3 regions of the Mesorhizobium sp. AR02 genome follow, and region 2 is predicted to be linked to each of the others. Evidence: riboswitches for the same ligand, from Rfam matches in the RefSeq annotation. Region 2 holds a riboswitch; each other region holds the start of a gene.
What was found. Region 2 has a riboswitch for glycine ahead of DBIPINDM_RS01685 (D-amino acid dehydrogenase). Riboswitches for the same ligand answer to the same signal wherever they lie in the genome.

Region 1 (4,845 bases), on a different replicon from region 2:
CGGGCCGCGATAGCCAGGCGGGTCGTTTCAATCGTGTTCTCGCGATATCGCGAAATATTGGACACGAATTCAAGCAGCCAGCTGTACTTGTGCCACGACGGAGTAGGATTCATGAGGAGCGGGGCATCCCGCCGAAGCATCCACTGTAACCGGGGCAGATTACCGGGCGGTGGGGGTTTGCAGGCGCGTGCGTTCGTGATTCACCCTTTGCGTGATGTTACCACCGACTGATTCGCTTGAAGGCTTGTCGCTCGCGGAACTCCGCGGGCTGGTTTCTGCGCTGATCGGCGAAGTGCGCGGTCTTCAAGGCCGGGTCGAGAGCCTTGAGATCGAGAACCAGGCGCTACGCGCCGAGAACCAGACCCTAAAGGATGAGATCGCCCGGCTGAAGGACCTGCCGCCGCGTCCCCCGGTCAAGCCGACCAAGCCATCGGGCATGGAGAAGGCGACGCAGCCGACATCTGGCAAGGGCAAGCGCCGCCGGCGCGGCGCCAAGCGCGACGGCGGTCGCGTGAGCCGCGAGGTGACGGTTGCGGTGAGCGCTCCTGCGGGCTCTCGCTTCAAGGGGTATGAGACGATCCTGGTGCGCGATCTGGCGTTGTCGGCCGAGGTGGTGCGCTATCGCCGCGAGCGCTGGGTGACACCGACCGGCGAAACGATGGTGGCGCCCTTGCCGGCGGGGATCATCGGCGGCTGGGGCGCGAACCTGCGCCGCTTCATTCTGGCCTGTCACATTCAAGGCCAGGTGACGACGGAGCGGTTGACGGCGTTGTTGACCGGGATCGGGGTCGACATTTCGAAGCGCCAGGTGGTGCGGCTGATTTCGGAGGGCCTGGAGGCCTTCGCGGCGGAGGACCGTGACGTGCTGCGCGCCGGGCTGGCTACGGCGCCCTGGATCACCGTCGATGATACGTCGGCGCGCCACGCCCACCAGGACGGCTACACCACCCAGATCGGCGACCGCCGCTTCACCGCGTTCCGCACCGGGCGATCGAAGTCACGGGAGGCGTTCCTGGCGACGCTGCGTGCCGGGCACAGCGATTACTTCATCAATGAAGAGGCCCTGGCCTATATGCGCGGCCGCAACCTCGCCGGTCCGGTGATCGCGCGGCTGGCGGCTGCGCCGCACAAGGCATTTGCCGACAGCGCCGCATGGCAGGCGCATCTGGCCGCACTCGGCCTCGACCAGCTCGCGGTTGAGCCCAACCCAGTCAGGATCGCCACCGAAGGGGCGATGTGGGGAGCGATCCGCCACCACGGCTTTCTTGGCGATACCGTGGTCGTGTCCGATGATGCCGGCCAGTTCCGCATCGGCGACCATGCTCTGTGCTGGGTCCACGCCGAGCGGCTCGTCCATAAATTGATACCCGTGACCCCGGATCAACGTCAGGCCGTCGACATCATGCGCCAGTTGATCTGGTGGTTCTATCGCGACCTCCAGAGCTACCAGCGTGCTCCTTGTCCGCGCCGCGCGGCGGCCCTGCGCGCCCGCTTCGAGCGCCTGTTCAAACGACGAACCGGCTACGTCATGCTCGACCGGCTTCTTGCCAGGCTGCATCGCCGCAAGCATGAACTCCTGCGCGTTCTCGATCGTCCCGAGATCCCGCTCCACACCAATGGCTCGGAAAACGACATCCGCACCTTCGTCACCAAGCGCAAGATCTCCGGCGGAACCGTCAGCGAGGCAGGCAAGAACGCCCGCGACGTCCTGCTCGGCCTGATGAAGACCTGCATCAAGCTCGACGTCTCATTCTTCCGCTATCTCGGCGACCGCCTCGGCATACCAACACAAGAGTCGATTCCGCCGCTCCCGGATCTCGTTAGGCAAGCCGCTCAAGCCTGACTGCCCGGTAATCTGCCCCGGTTACGCATCCACTTGATTCCCTTAAGCACGGTCGACCAATGATTCCAGACTTCGGCATTGCTTGCGGACAACTGGCCACCGTTGGCAAACGAGGTTTCCATCGCGGTGTAACGACGCCGCTCGACCACGGTCACGTCGTAGCCTTGCTCCAACAGCGCATAAGCCGTCGACACGCCGGCAATTCCGGCGCCAATTACAATGATTTTAGGCATGTCAAACTCCGAACAGTGCAATGGGTGCGAGGTTGGCCCGCGGCGAATCCCCAAATCTGTCTCGGGTACCTGAGAGCTTAACCGGACCTGCCGGCTTTCCCCTTCGGTGGACGCTCGTGGCGTCTCTCTCCAGATCGTTCGGCGGTGCGGTCACTTTTGCCTGAGAGTTTCCTTGGGGGGTTGCTCCGTCGGCGTCGGCAGTTGCCGATCTCTCCTGTCCAGCCTTTGAACGGCGCACCTATACGCCGATAGGTCACGCCATTGATCGCCATTTTCTCTGCGGGGCTGAAATGTACGGACCAATCTTTCGGGCTTTCTGGCGATATGAGCTCAAGCGTGCCCAAGGGGCGCGGCCGATTAGCTCAGCCATAGGCTTTCGCCCTCACAGATCCGGGCGGGCGGGTTCTCCGCATCAAATGTAGCCGGCCACATTTTGCAGAGCGTTCTTAGCTTGGCGTCGCACAAAAAGGCGAGTGGCGAAAGCGGAGCGGTTCCTTTCAGAGCGTATCCCCGTATGGCCTAACGGGCCCGAGGCTGCGATTTTGGCCAATTTTGCGGAATTATCAGAGAACTTCACGGCATCCTTCGGTAGCCCCAAGTGCATCTCGCATCCCAAACCACATCGGTTTGTGTGATCCACATTTCATCAGTCACCGTAGTTTGGCGCAAAGCCTTCGCTCTCACATGTCATCCTTTCGAGGTCGTGGAGCAATAATTCTAACCCGCGATTGAAGTTTCAAGATGCGACAAGACCGGGGAAATCGACGCGCTAACCTTCGCCGCGAAGAACGGACGCGTGCCCCGTTCGGAATGGTGTCTTCCCATGTTCAACAAGCGAGTTACTCGTGCCGGCCGAGAGGTCAGCCGAGATGAACGAAGGCTTTCGCATACACCCGTCTATGAAGGTCGCCAGATCTGCATAAGAAGAACAAAGAGGAGCAATGATGAACAAAGACGAGCCAATGATGGGTCTCGTGTCCGTGCCGGCCGGCCACGTGCTGGGAGCCGAACGCATGCCGCCGCCGCTTCCCCGCGTCGAACCACGAATCCGGATCCTCCATGACGACGTCACAATAGACCAATACGGCTGGCTTCGCGATCGGACAAATCCGGATGTCCGCGCGTATCTGGAAGCAGAGAACAGCTACGCGGACCAAGTGACAGCTCACTTGACAGACCTCAAGGCGGAGCTCGTCGCCGAGATTGAAGGCCGTCGGCCTTGCGAGGGCGCCCCACCAGCGTTCCAGGTTGGCCCTTTCGAGTACTTCCAAAGACCCGAGCCGGGCCTTCTACATTCGCGATGGTGGCGGCGGCCGCTAGGCGCAGATTCGGCCGAGCTCGTTGTGGATCCGAACGCGCTCGAAGGGGCCGAGGTCTTTTACCGGCTCGGTGTCTTCGAGCCGAGTGACGACGGGCGTTACGTGGCCTTCAGCTTCGATGTCATCGGTGCCGAGAACTACGAGCTTAGGGTGCGGGACATGGAGACCGGCCGTGACGTCTGGCAGGGCTCGAGGCAGGCTGTGACGGCAGCTTGGGCCGCAGATGGTTATACCCTGTTTTTCACGCGGGAGCGGCCGGACTTGCGGCGACAATGCCATGAGCTTATCCGCCTGGACGTTGCAGCGGGGAGTTCTGAGGTCGTGTTCGAGGAGGCGGACGAGCGACTGAACGTGGGGATAAGGCGCTCCGATAGCGGCGCCTGGCTGTTCCTGGATGTAAAGGGCGTTCGTCGGGGGCCAGTGGAAGTGTGGTGCCTTCCCGCCGACAAGCTGGGCGTTGGGTGGCGCCGTTTAGTGACGCGGGAACTGGGTCACCAGGTGTTTGCCGAGCACTGGCAGGACAAGTTCCTGTTCCACGTTGATGACACCGGACCGTATTGGCGGCTCGTGCGTACGCCGATTGACGACCCGTCACCCTCGGGTTGGGAAGAGGTGGTGCCGCATCGGGACGGTGTGATGCTCGAGGAGGTGCACGTACTCGAACACCAGCTGGTACTCCTGGAGCGAGTCGGCCTCCGTCCCCGTCTGGTCTCGCGCGACGAAAGTGGTCGGATTGGAGCCACGATCGTTCCTGATGAGCCGAGCTGTAGCTTAACGGTCGGCTTGTCGGCGGGGGGGCACTATTCGGTCGCAAGGCATCCGTTCCGAGGCTCGAGGCTGATGTATAGAATCAGTTCGTTCGTGACGCCGGACTTGATCATTGAGCATAATCTCACCGAGGGCACATCAGCAGTCCGCTACCAAGCCAGCATTCCGGGGTTTGACGCGGCTCAATATGTGGCGACGGTTGTCATGGTGGAGGCGGAAGACGGGGTGCAGGTGCCTGTCTCGTTGGTCGCGCGGCGCGATCGAACGAGCCCTGGGCCGGTGTTATTGAACGTGTACGGTTGCTACGGGGTAACGAGATGGCCCTCGTTCTTCGCGTGGCCTTCGTACATGACCGAGCGCTTGAGCCTGCTCGATCGAGGGGTTGCTTTCGGCATCGTGCACGCACGCGGGGGTGGCGAGCTTGGATACCCATGGCACGAAGCGGCCACCGGCGATCGAAAGCGCACAACCTTCACAGATTTGATCGCCGCTGCAGAGGGGCTCGTTGAGCAGGGGTTCGCCACCCTCGACGGTATCGTGATCGACGGAAAGAGCGGCGGTGGGGGTGTTGTGCTTGCTACCGCCGCCTTGCGGCCCGACTTGTTCTGCGCCGTGCTCGCCGAAGTTCCACTAGCTGACATCCTGGATACCGAGCTGGATTTCACAATGCCGTACGCGCGAG
Region 2 (4,845 bases):
TCGTAATCGCAGAAATACCCGTCGAAGGTCGTACCCGTGTCGATGAAGAGCAGGTCACCATCAGCGATTGGCCGGTCCCTTGGCCCGCCCGTAATCTCGAAAGGCCCGCCGACGTCGGATCTGCAAATCAGGAACGGGATAGCGCCGGCGCCGCCCATATTGAGGCGACCGCGGAATTCCCGAAGGATCGTACGTTCCGTATCGCCGATTTTAACGAAATCGGGCACTTGGGCGTATACGGCACCCGCGATGTCGACAGCCTTTTTGATCTTACTGACCTCGGCCGCGCTCTTGATCATGCGGAGCTGCCAAATGAGGCTTGCGCCATCGACAATCTCGACGCCTTTCAGATCACCGATGATCGCATTCAATTGCGTTACCGGCATTCCCAGTCGCAATTCGAAACCAAGCTCGGCCCCGACCCGTCCGTGTCGCCGGGGCAGGTCGGACATCGCAGCGACAACGAGAGATGTGCCTTCATCCTCGGGCCTAGGCGACGGCCAGGATCTGATTTCCTTGATCCATGTCTTCTCGATGATAGCCCTTCCGATCTCTGGAATGATTGCAAGGGGCGCCCCGGTAGCAGGCACTAGCACGAACCAGGGTCGGGTGTAGCTCTCCCAGAACGTGGAATCGACACCGATGAAGTACCGGATATTGTCCATCGAAGTGAGCAACAAGCCATCCAGGCGATGTTGACCCATCAACTGCTGAGCCCTGGCGACACGCTCTTCGAACTCAGACGGCGCAAATCCGTAGGAGGCTTGCTGATCCATTCGACAACCCTGTCTATCCAAACGTTCTCGACCTTGGCGGCTGCATCTGCCCACCATCCTAAAGGCGCTCAGTGCACGAAAGATGCCAAAATCGCGCCGGCGGCGCAGACGCTATTTCAAATGTGCCTGATCGTCCGCGAGATCTTCGTCACTTGCCCGACGGGCACAAGGCCTTTCGTTGGTTGCCCGAATCAGGCCGCTTGAGCATTCAAACCGCCTATCTCGATTGCTTCCACGGCCACTGCTTCATCGTTGTCAGATGTATCTCCGGTAATCCCTACCGCACCAAGCAACCGACCGGCCTCGTCTCGCACCAGGACGCCCCCGGGGACGGGAACAATCTTTCCGCCTGATATAGCGGTCAGGCCGGCTACAAAGTGAGGTCGGTCGGCTGATGCTTTGTCGAGCCAGCGCGAACCGAAACCGACGGCCAAAGCTCCGTAAGCCTTGCCGAATGCAATTTCAAAGCGGAGCATTGAAGCCCCGTCCTGCTTCTGAAACGCGACCAAGTGGCCGCCAGCATCCAGGACCGCAACGCTCAAGGGCTTAAGACCCTTCCCGCTTGCTGTAGAGCACGCCCGACTAATGATGGAATTGGCAACTTCCAATGTCAGCTTGGTCATATTGGATTTTCCCTTGAGCTTGTTAACTGGGCGTCTTCTATGCCGCCATACGAGCATCGACCGGTAGATCGGCAGCCACAACCGTGGCCAGCATGGCCGATGTTGCAGCAGAAAGCGTCCACCCTAGATGCCCGTGTCCCGTATTATAGAAGACACCTGGAACCCGGCCTTTGCCGACCCGGGGCATCATGTTCGGCATCATGGGTCGCAGCCCTGCCCACGGCACAACGTGTTCAGTTACCACTTTCGGGAACATCATCCGCGTCCAGTCGACCAAAGGTCTGATGCGATCTTCACGGATGTCGAAATTGACGCCGTTGAACTCTGTAGTACCTGCCACGCGCAGGCGGGCTGCGCCGAGGCGGCTGGTCACGATTTTTGCGCGGTCGTCCAGAATGCTTACCCAAGGCGCCGAGGAATCTGCCGCAGACCCCTCCAACTCCACCGTAATTGAATAGCCTTTCACCGGATAAATATTGATGCGATCCCCGAGCATCGCAGCGATATCGCGGCTATTTGTTCCCGCACACACTACAATGCCATCGGCTTCTAGCGTCAGATCGGCGCCATCAGTTGTGCAAACCAGGCTAAAGCGATCCCGGTGTTCAATCCGGATCACCGCAGCGTCATAGATGAATTGGGCGCCGCGCTTTGTGCAGGCCTTCTCCAAACCCGCGCAATATTTGTGGATGTCGCCGGTCGAATCCGACGGGGTGTAAAACCCTCCATAAAAATTGCCATGCAAGGCAGGTTCAATCCCGGCAAATTCGCTGGGCGTCACCGATCGCCGATCGAGGCCGCCCTCGTTCAGCATCTCATTCACCTTTGACGCGTGATCGAAGCCGGCTTTATCCCAATAAACATGCAGGATCCCGCGACGGACGTGATCAAAGTCGATCCCTTCACGGTCGGCGATCTCGAAGAGGTGTTTGCGAGCCGCGATAGCCAGGCGGGTCGTTTCAATCGTGTTCTCGCGATATCGCGAAATATGGGACACGAATTCCAGCAGCCAGCTGTACTTGTGCCACGACGGGGTAGGGTTCATGAGGAGCGGTGCATCCCGCCGAAGCATCCACTTGATGCCCTTGAGGACGGTCGACCAGTGATTCCAGACTTCGGCATTGCTCGCGGACAGCTGGCCGCCGTTGGCGAACGACGTTTCCATCGCGGCATAGCGGCGCCGCTCAACCACAGTCACGTCGTAGCCTTGCTCCAACAAAGCATAGGCCGTCGACACACCGGCAATTCCGGCGCCAATTACAATGATTTTGGGCATTCTGAACTCCGAACAGTACAATGGGGTGCGAGACTGGCCCGCGGCGAATCCCCAAATCTGTCTCGGGTACCTGAGAGCTTAACCGGACTTGCCGGCTTTCCCCTTCGGTGGACGCTCGAAGCGTCTCTCTCCAGATCGTTCGGCAGTGCGGTCACTTTTGCCTGAGAGTTTCCTTGGGGGGTTGCTCCGTCGGCGTCGGCAGTTGCCGATCTCTCCCGTCCAGCCTTTGAACACCACAACTATACGATCATAGACCATACCTTGGTCGCCATTTCGATATCTGTGCTGAAATGAGCGGATCATTTTTCCGGTGTTTTTGACCGATATGAGCCCATCGTGCCCGATTTGAGAAATCGGCTGAGAGTGGTCCTGGCACACTGGTAAGCGGTTGACATCGCACCTGATGAGGTCAGTTCGTCTAAAGCTGAGCGGAAGCAGCACTGCCGGCCTATAGGCCCCGATTTAACATAATGGATATTATCGGTACATCGACAAGCAATTGATTTCAAATAGGATTCGTCAAGTTCCATAATTTATATTATGCAACATTCGCAATCCCCGTTTGTATGTGTTCTTGTACTTCATGAACATGCCTTGGAGATTATGCGTTACTGAGATCTCTGGCAAGATGATCAAGAGCGAGCGCATTGCGAAAAGCAATGAAAGCGCAAGGCTGGACGCCGCCTCCTCAAGCTCGTCCCTCTCCACCTTGGGCTCCAGCGTCAAGTGGACGTGGCCGTCCTTATCCTTAAAAACGTGACGGTGCAGCGACGTCCAGCTTACATGCAATGCATCGGCCGATATTTCTCGGTAGACGTGACTGAGTCTTGGCACGGGCGAGTCGATGTCGGAAACTTGCAAGCGCTGCTTGGGGCCGTGCATTCGCTTGATGAACCCATTGAGGACACTGGCCTGGTCCTTGGGTAGTCGGCCTTCATTGACAGCCAGATGCCGTTTGGCGCGAGAACGCCTGCTGTGCTCGTCGTCCTCTTTCAATCGGGTGAGGTATTGGGGGTCAGTTTCGGCGGCATAGAGGTGTAGGGCACAATCGATGACTGACCGGCAGGCGTTCCTGAAGGCCAGTTCTCGCCTGGCATCGATAAGCACCAGGGCGCTTCTTGGCGCCGACGTGAGCACCCGATCGGGCGTCGGCTGGTCAGGGTTGCGCAGCCCGATCGGGGGCGTTCCAATAGGGCTCCTCGGCTTTAGCTTTGAGAGCTGACTTCACTCGGCAGCATCCAGCCTTGCCAGCGCTTGTTGTCGACGCGCGATGACAGCAGGATCATTCATGAAATCCTTCCTACGCCCCGGCTTCCTGTCGCGCTTCTGATAGCCAGTCTGTTCGCTGTTCGTCTTAATCTTCGGCGCGGGCCGAGCCTCATCTTGCTGGCTCTTGATCCAGGATAGAACCTCGCCAAGCCGCTTGTTCTCGGTGACCGCGGCGTGGGTGACGCGCTGCTCTTTGTCGAAGACAGTGTAGGGCAGGGAGCATGCCTTCCACCGAACATCCAGGCGACCGTCGGCGAACTCGTAAATATCGACATATCTGCCGACCAGGCCGCATGAGATATCGTTCTTCTCCAGCATGATCTGCTTGCGTTCGTAGGAGAAAGACAATTGCTGGCCGACATAGCGCTGCTCGCGTTTGCAGAGCAGGTCGCGGAGTCGATCGGCCGGCATGTTCAAGACACGATGCAGATTGTCCGGCCGGGTGGGGATCTTCGCAAACTTGTCGTTGAAGCTGGTCGTGAATGCCGGCAGAAAAGCGTTGGCTTCTTCGATATCTGAGATGCCAGCAAGACGCAGTTCCTTCACAAGCCGGTCCTGCAGCGTGCGATTGACACGTTCTACCCGGCCCTTGGCCTGGCTCGAATTGGCGCACAGGATCTCGATGTTGAGCTCGGACAAGGCTCGGCCGAATTGCGTCATGCCGCGGCCGGCACGAGCCTCGGCCTTCGCCACCCGAAATACCGTGTGCTTGTCGGAATAGAACGCCACTGGGCAGCCGTGCGCCTTCAGATAAAGATCCAAGGCCTCGAAGTAACTGAACGTGCTCTCCGACTTCACGAAGCGCAGTTGCTGAAGCTTGCCGGTCGCGTCATCGATGAAGACGAGCAGGGTGCATGGACCGCCCCGCTCCTCGAACCATCGATGCTCGCTGCCGTCGATC
Region 3 (4,845 bases), on a different replicon from region 2:
GCCTGCGGCGCGTGCCTTGTCGATCGCTGCCTTGTGGTCGCCATAGACGCCAAAAGTGTCAGGCCAGGAGACGAGCAAAGCGGCGGTGTTGTCATCGATCGTTTCGCCGTCGATCTCGATGCCGAGCGGTTCGGCGCGGGTGCGCACCACATCCAGCGTCTGCGGGTGCGGCGCGCCGGCGAACGCCACCTTGGTGCGCTTGTCGCGGTGGTGGCGAAGCGTAATGCCGACCGCTTCGGCGACAGCGGTTGCTTCATCGAGCAGCGAGGCCGATGCCACCGGCAGGCCGGTCAGTTCGGTGACCAAGGTCTGGAAATTGAACAGCATTTCGAGCCGGCCTTGGCTGATCTCGGCCTGATAGGGCGTATAGGCGGTGTACCAGGCCGGATTCTCGAACAGATTGCGCTGGATGACCGGCGGCACGTGGACGCCGTGATAGCCGGCGCCGATGAAGCTCTTCAGCACCGTGTTCTTCGCCATGGTCGCCGACAATTCGGCCAGTGCTTCGGCTTCGCTGGCCGGCGCGGGCAGAGTCAGCGGCGTGTCGAGGCGGATCGATCTCGGCACGGCCTGGCTGATCAGCGTCTCGACCGAGGGGACGCCGATCACGGCAAGCATGGCTCTGACATCGTTGACGCCAGGACCGATATGGCGGGCCGAGAAGGGGGTAAGTGCTGTGCTCATCGTTTTAAGTCCTGTTATCAGGCGATATGGGCTTTGTAGGCGGCCTCATCCATGAGGCCGGCGAGCTGGCTTTCGTCGGCAAGCTTCATCTTCCACAGCCAGCCGGCGCCGGTTGCCGCCGAGTTGACCAGCGATGGGTCGGATGACAGCGTGCCGTTGGCCTCGGTGATCTCGCCATCGACCGGCGCATACACATCCGAGGCCGCCTTGACGGATTCGACCACGACGGCGGTATCGCCCTTGGCCAGCTTCTTTCCCGTTTCCGGCAGTTCCACGAAGACGAGATCGCCGAGCTGCTCCTGCGCGTAGTCGGTGATGCCGACCGTGGCGATGCCGCCTTCGACGCGGAGCCATTCGTGATCTGAGGTGAAATAGGTCGTTGCCATGGAATTCATCCTTTGCGGTAGCGATGAGGGGTGAAGGGCAGGGAACTGATATCGACGGGGATTTTTGTACCGCGCACATCGGCGAAAACCCTTGTGCCGGGCTTTGCCAGCGCTGTTGCGACATAGCCCATGGCAACCGGATGACCGGCCGAGGGGCCAAAGCCGCCCGATGTGACATGGCCGGCGGGATTGCCGTCGGCATCGAACAAAGCAGCACCGGCGCGCACCGGCTGGCGGCCTTCCGGCTTCAGCCCGACGCGCTTTTGCGCCGGGCCGCGTTCGACGGCGGCGCGCAAGGCATCGGCGCCGATGAAGGCGCCGGAAGCGCGGATTTCCTTGGGGATTGCCCACATCAGCGCGGCGGCGGCCGGGTCCGTCTCCGGCGTGATGTCCTGGCCATGCAGGCAAAGCCCTGCCTCCAGCCGCAAGCTGTCGCGCGCGGCAAGGCCGATCCACAGCACGCGCTCATCCTCGAGTAGCTTTGTGACCAAATCCCGCGCGGCGGCCTCCGGCAGGCCGATCTCGAAACCGTCCTCGCCGGTATAGCCCGACCGGCTCATGAACCAGTTTTTCCGTGGCTCGACCCCGTGCATGAACAGCAGCGAGCCGGTCTCGATGCCCGCGCGGGAGAGAGCTGCCCAGGCTTCGGGTCCCTGGATGGCCAGGAAGACGCGGTCGAGCGGCTCAACCTTCACATCGAAATCGGCGGCCAGCGCGCGCAAATGCTTTTCGTCGGCGACGGCGTTGCCGGCATTGGCGACCACCATGAACCTGGTATCGCCGAGGCGGGTGACGATCAGGTCGTCCAAGATGCCGCCGGCTTCATTGAGGAAAAAGGACAGTTTCGACTGCGAGATTTCGAGCGCGCCGGCATCCAGCGGGCAGGCGCGGTTGAGCAAGGGAATCGCGCCTGGTCCGCTGACCTCGAACAGTTTCATGTGCGAGATGTCGAACAGGCCGGCATGTTCGCGGGTATGCAGATGTTCCTTCATGACGCCGGCCGGATAGGTCAGCGGCATCGACCAGCCGGCAAAGGCGCCGAAGCGCGCACCGGCGGCTGTGTGGATATCTTCGAGGGGAAGGTGTTTTGAGTCGTCGCCCGTCATGTCGTCTCCAGAGTCGCACGCAATCGGCCGCGAATGGCGACCAGTCCGTGCCCCTCTGTCTGAAGCCTGAGAGACTCGCGCAGCCGGAACTCTGTCAGCGGCGCTTACACCTTCGGCGCGGGGGCAAGCCCCGACTTTCCAGAGTGTCTTTCCCGTCTACGGTTCTTTTGCCTGAGAGATTTCGGGCGATTTCCCCTTCGGCGGCAGCTCTCGCTGCTCTCTCCCGCAAACAGGTAGGACTCAAAACCTCAAGTCCTCGACGCGCCATCCATAGCCCGTCGGCGACACCTTGTCACCTCCCAGCGACATCTAAAGCGCGTCGCGCTTTAGACCTTTGTTTTGATGCATGCCGTTCTCCCAAAACCGCTGCACACTTTTGGGCGACATGCATTGGCCGACAAGTCTTCGCTAACCACGCCGTTTGCCGGTTTTTCAAGACACTCCTGATATAGCGGGCCGATGTAACGCTTTGGGGCGGACGGGGACGACAATGGGCGAATTAATCATGAGCGCGCCGGTGGCGGGGCTGACCTCGAAGAATCGCATTGCCCCGGAAGATGTGGTGATGCTGCGCCGCGACGTGTTCGCCGACGGCGTGGTGACCCGAGGCGAGGCCGAGGCGCTGTTCGCGCTCGACCAGACGGCGCGGGACAAATGCGCGGAGTGGGCGCCGTTCTTCGTCGAGGCGGTGACCGACTACATCGTCCATCAGGAAAAGCCGTCGGGCTATATCTCGCAGGACAACGCCGACTGGCTGGTCCGCATCATCTCGCGCGACGGCATGGTCGACAGCCGAACCGAACTCGAATTGCTGGTCCACGTGCTGGAAGAAGCACGATCGTCGCCGGGCAAGCTTTGCGTCTATGCGCTGGAGCAGGTCGCTCATGCCGTCATCGACGGCAAGGGGCCGCTGATGCTGGGCGGCGCGCTGGTGCCCGGGCTGATCGCCAAGGCGGAAGTTGAGCTGCTGCGTCGCATCCTCCACGCCCATGGCGGCGACGGCAACATCGCCATCACCCGCGGCGAGGCCGAGGTGCTGTTCAAGATCAATGAACAGACCGCGCAGGCCAAGAACGATCCGTCCTGGAACGACCTGTTCGTCAAGGCGATCGCCAATTTCGTCATGTGCTCGGCCGGCTATGAAGCCCCGACCCGCGATGTGGCGCTGCGCCAGGAAAGCTTCCTCGAACATGCCGATCCGGACATCGGCGGCTTCTTCAGCCGCATGGTCTCCGGTGGCCTTGCCGGCATCATCGAGGCCTACCGGTCCCCGGATGACATCGAGGCCGAGTGGGAAGCCAAGAACAGGGCGGCCGAGGCCTTGGCCCGCCGCGCCGAAACGATCGATGCCGGCGAAGCCAAATGGCTGGTCGGACATATCGGCGTGGACAGGCCTCTCTACGAAAACGAGCGCGCGCTGCTGACCCTGATCAAGCATGCCTCGCCGGAGATCCATCCGGCGCTGAGGCCACTGCTCGACAAGGTGGCCTGAAAGAACAAGCGTCCGCAGCGTCGCTTCCTCCGTGACGTTGTAGTGTTGCCATACAAGGGACGGCAGGCCGGAAAGCACCCTATCTGTTTCGATAGGGTTCGTCGGCCATGAAACTCCTCTAGTGTTGGGTGGGGACGTCCACTCTCTGGGGAGTACAAACATGACCATGCTTCGTAAGATGCTTGCTCTTGCCTTTGCCGCCGGCCTTGGCTCGACAACGCTGGCCTTCGCCGGCGGGATGACGCCGCAACAACAGGCTGACGCGCGCACCAAGGTCGAAACAGCCGTGGCGCTGGCCAACATCGCCAAGGCCGACAAGGACGGCGAGGCGATGCTCGTCGCCGCCAGGATGCTGGCCGAGGCCGGTCCGGTGGCCGAGCAGGGCGCCAAGGTGAAGGACGGAAAGCCGACGCTCATGGACACCGGCAAGATGGCCAAGATGGCCAAGGAAATGGGCGCCGACGCCAAGAAGGCCGATGCCGTCGCCAGCATGGCGACGTCGAACGGCGAAACGGCGCGTAGCGACGGCTACTGGTACTACAGCTGTGATTCCTACAACAACTGTCAGTGGATCTACGCCGGCTATTGAGCGGGGCCGGGGGGCTCAAACATAGCACGGCATTGGCGATCGGCCCGTGGCTCCCACGGGCCGATCATCATTTTGTGGCGAGGCTAGAGCTGTTCACCGTTTCGCCGAAACGGCGACCCGCTCTAAGTCCTTGTTTTGACGCAATTCCCTAGGGAAAGCGCTACGCGCTTTTCCCGGGAAAACCGTTCACACTTTTCCTGGAATTGCTCTAGATGCCGCCATACCAGTCGTAGCCATTGTCTTCCCAATAGCCGCCGCGACCGCCGCCGACATTGGCGAAGCCGTCGACTAATTCGATCTTGTAGAGATATTTCGGCATCTTGTAGCCGAGCTGGCGCTCGACGCGGACGCGCAGCGGTGCGCCGTTTTCGACCGGTAGCGGCTTGCCGTTCAGGCCATAGGCCAGGATCGTCTGCGGATGGCGGGCGTCGATCAGGTCGATCGTGCCGTAATATTTGATGTCGCCGGACAGGCTGCGGTCGATCGTGTCGAGGCAATGGAACATGACATAGCGCGCCTGCGGCTTGACCACGGCCTGGTCGAGCACCAGCGACAGCGGCGTGCCGGTCCATTTGGCGATGCAGCTCC

Region 1: it holds a riboswitch for glycine, as region 2 does, so the genes downstream of both, DBIPINDM_RS22675 (FAD-dependent oxidoreductase) here and DBIPINDM_RS01685 (D-amino acid dehydrogenase) in region 2, are expected to answer to the same signal.
Region 3: it holds a riboswitch for glycine, as region 2 does, so the genes downstream of both, gcvT (glycine cleavage system aminomethyltransferase GcvT) here and DBIPINDM_RS01685 (D-amino acid dehydrogenase) in region 2, are expected to answer to the same signal.

What each region holds. Positions count from the first base shown of each region.
Region 1 is NZ_CP080531.1:3,817,125-3,821,969, forward strand. Features, by position in the region: partial or broken gene DBIPINDM_RS22665 (D-amino acid dehydrogenase) at 1-158, opposite strand, end outside; gene DBIPINDM_RS22670 (IS66 family transposase) at 245-1,843, shown strand; partial or broken gene DBIPINDM_RS22675 (FAD-dependent oxidoreductase) at 1,861-2,076, opposite strand; glycine riboswitch at 2,123-2,219, opposite strand; gene DBIPINDM_RS22680 (S9 family peptidase) at 3,021-4,845, shown strand, end outside.
Region 2 is NZ_CP080530.1:392,873-397,717, forward strand. Features, by position in the region: gene DBIPINDM_RS01675 (M24 family metallopeptidase) at 1-776, opposite strand, end outside; gene DBIPINDM_RS01680 (GlcG/HbpS family heme-binding protein) at 968-1,399, opposite strand; gene DBIPINDM_RS01685 (D-amino acid dehydrogenase) at 1,437-2,675, opposite strand; glycine riboswitch at 2,814-2,903, opposite strand; gene DBIPINDM_RS01690 (hypothetical protein) at 3,195-3,782, opposite strand; gene DBIPINDM_RS01695 (ISNCY family transposase) at 3,900-4,845, opposite strand, start outside.
Region 3 is NZ_CP080531.1:6,324,749-6,329,593, forward strand. Features, by position in the region: gene gcvP (aminomethyl-transferring glycine dehydrogenase) at 1-684, opposite strand, end outside; gene gcvH (glycine cleavage system protein GcvH) at 702-1,070, opposite strand; gene gcvT (glycine cleavage system aminomethyltransferase GcvT) at 1,076-2,176, opposite strand; glycine riboswitch at 2,326-2,412, opposite strand; gene DBIPINDM_RS34850 (hypothetical protein) at 2,667-3,668, shown strand; gene DBIPINDM_RS34855 (hypothetical protein) at 3,829-4,257, shown strand; gene DBIPINDM_RS34860 (molybdopterin-binding protein) at 4,466-4,845, opposite strand, start outside.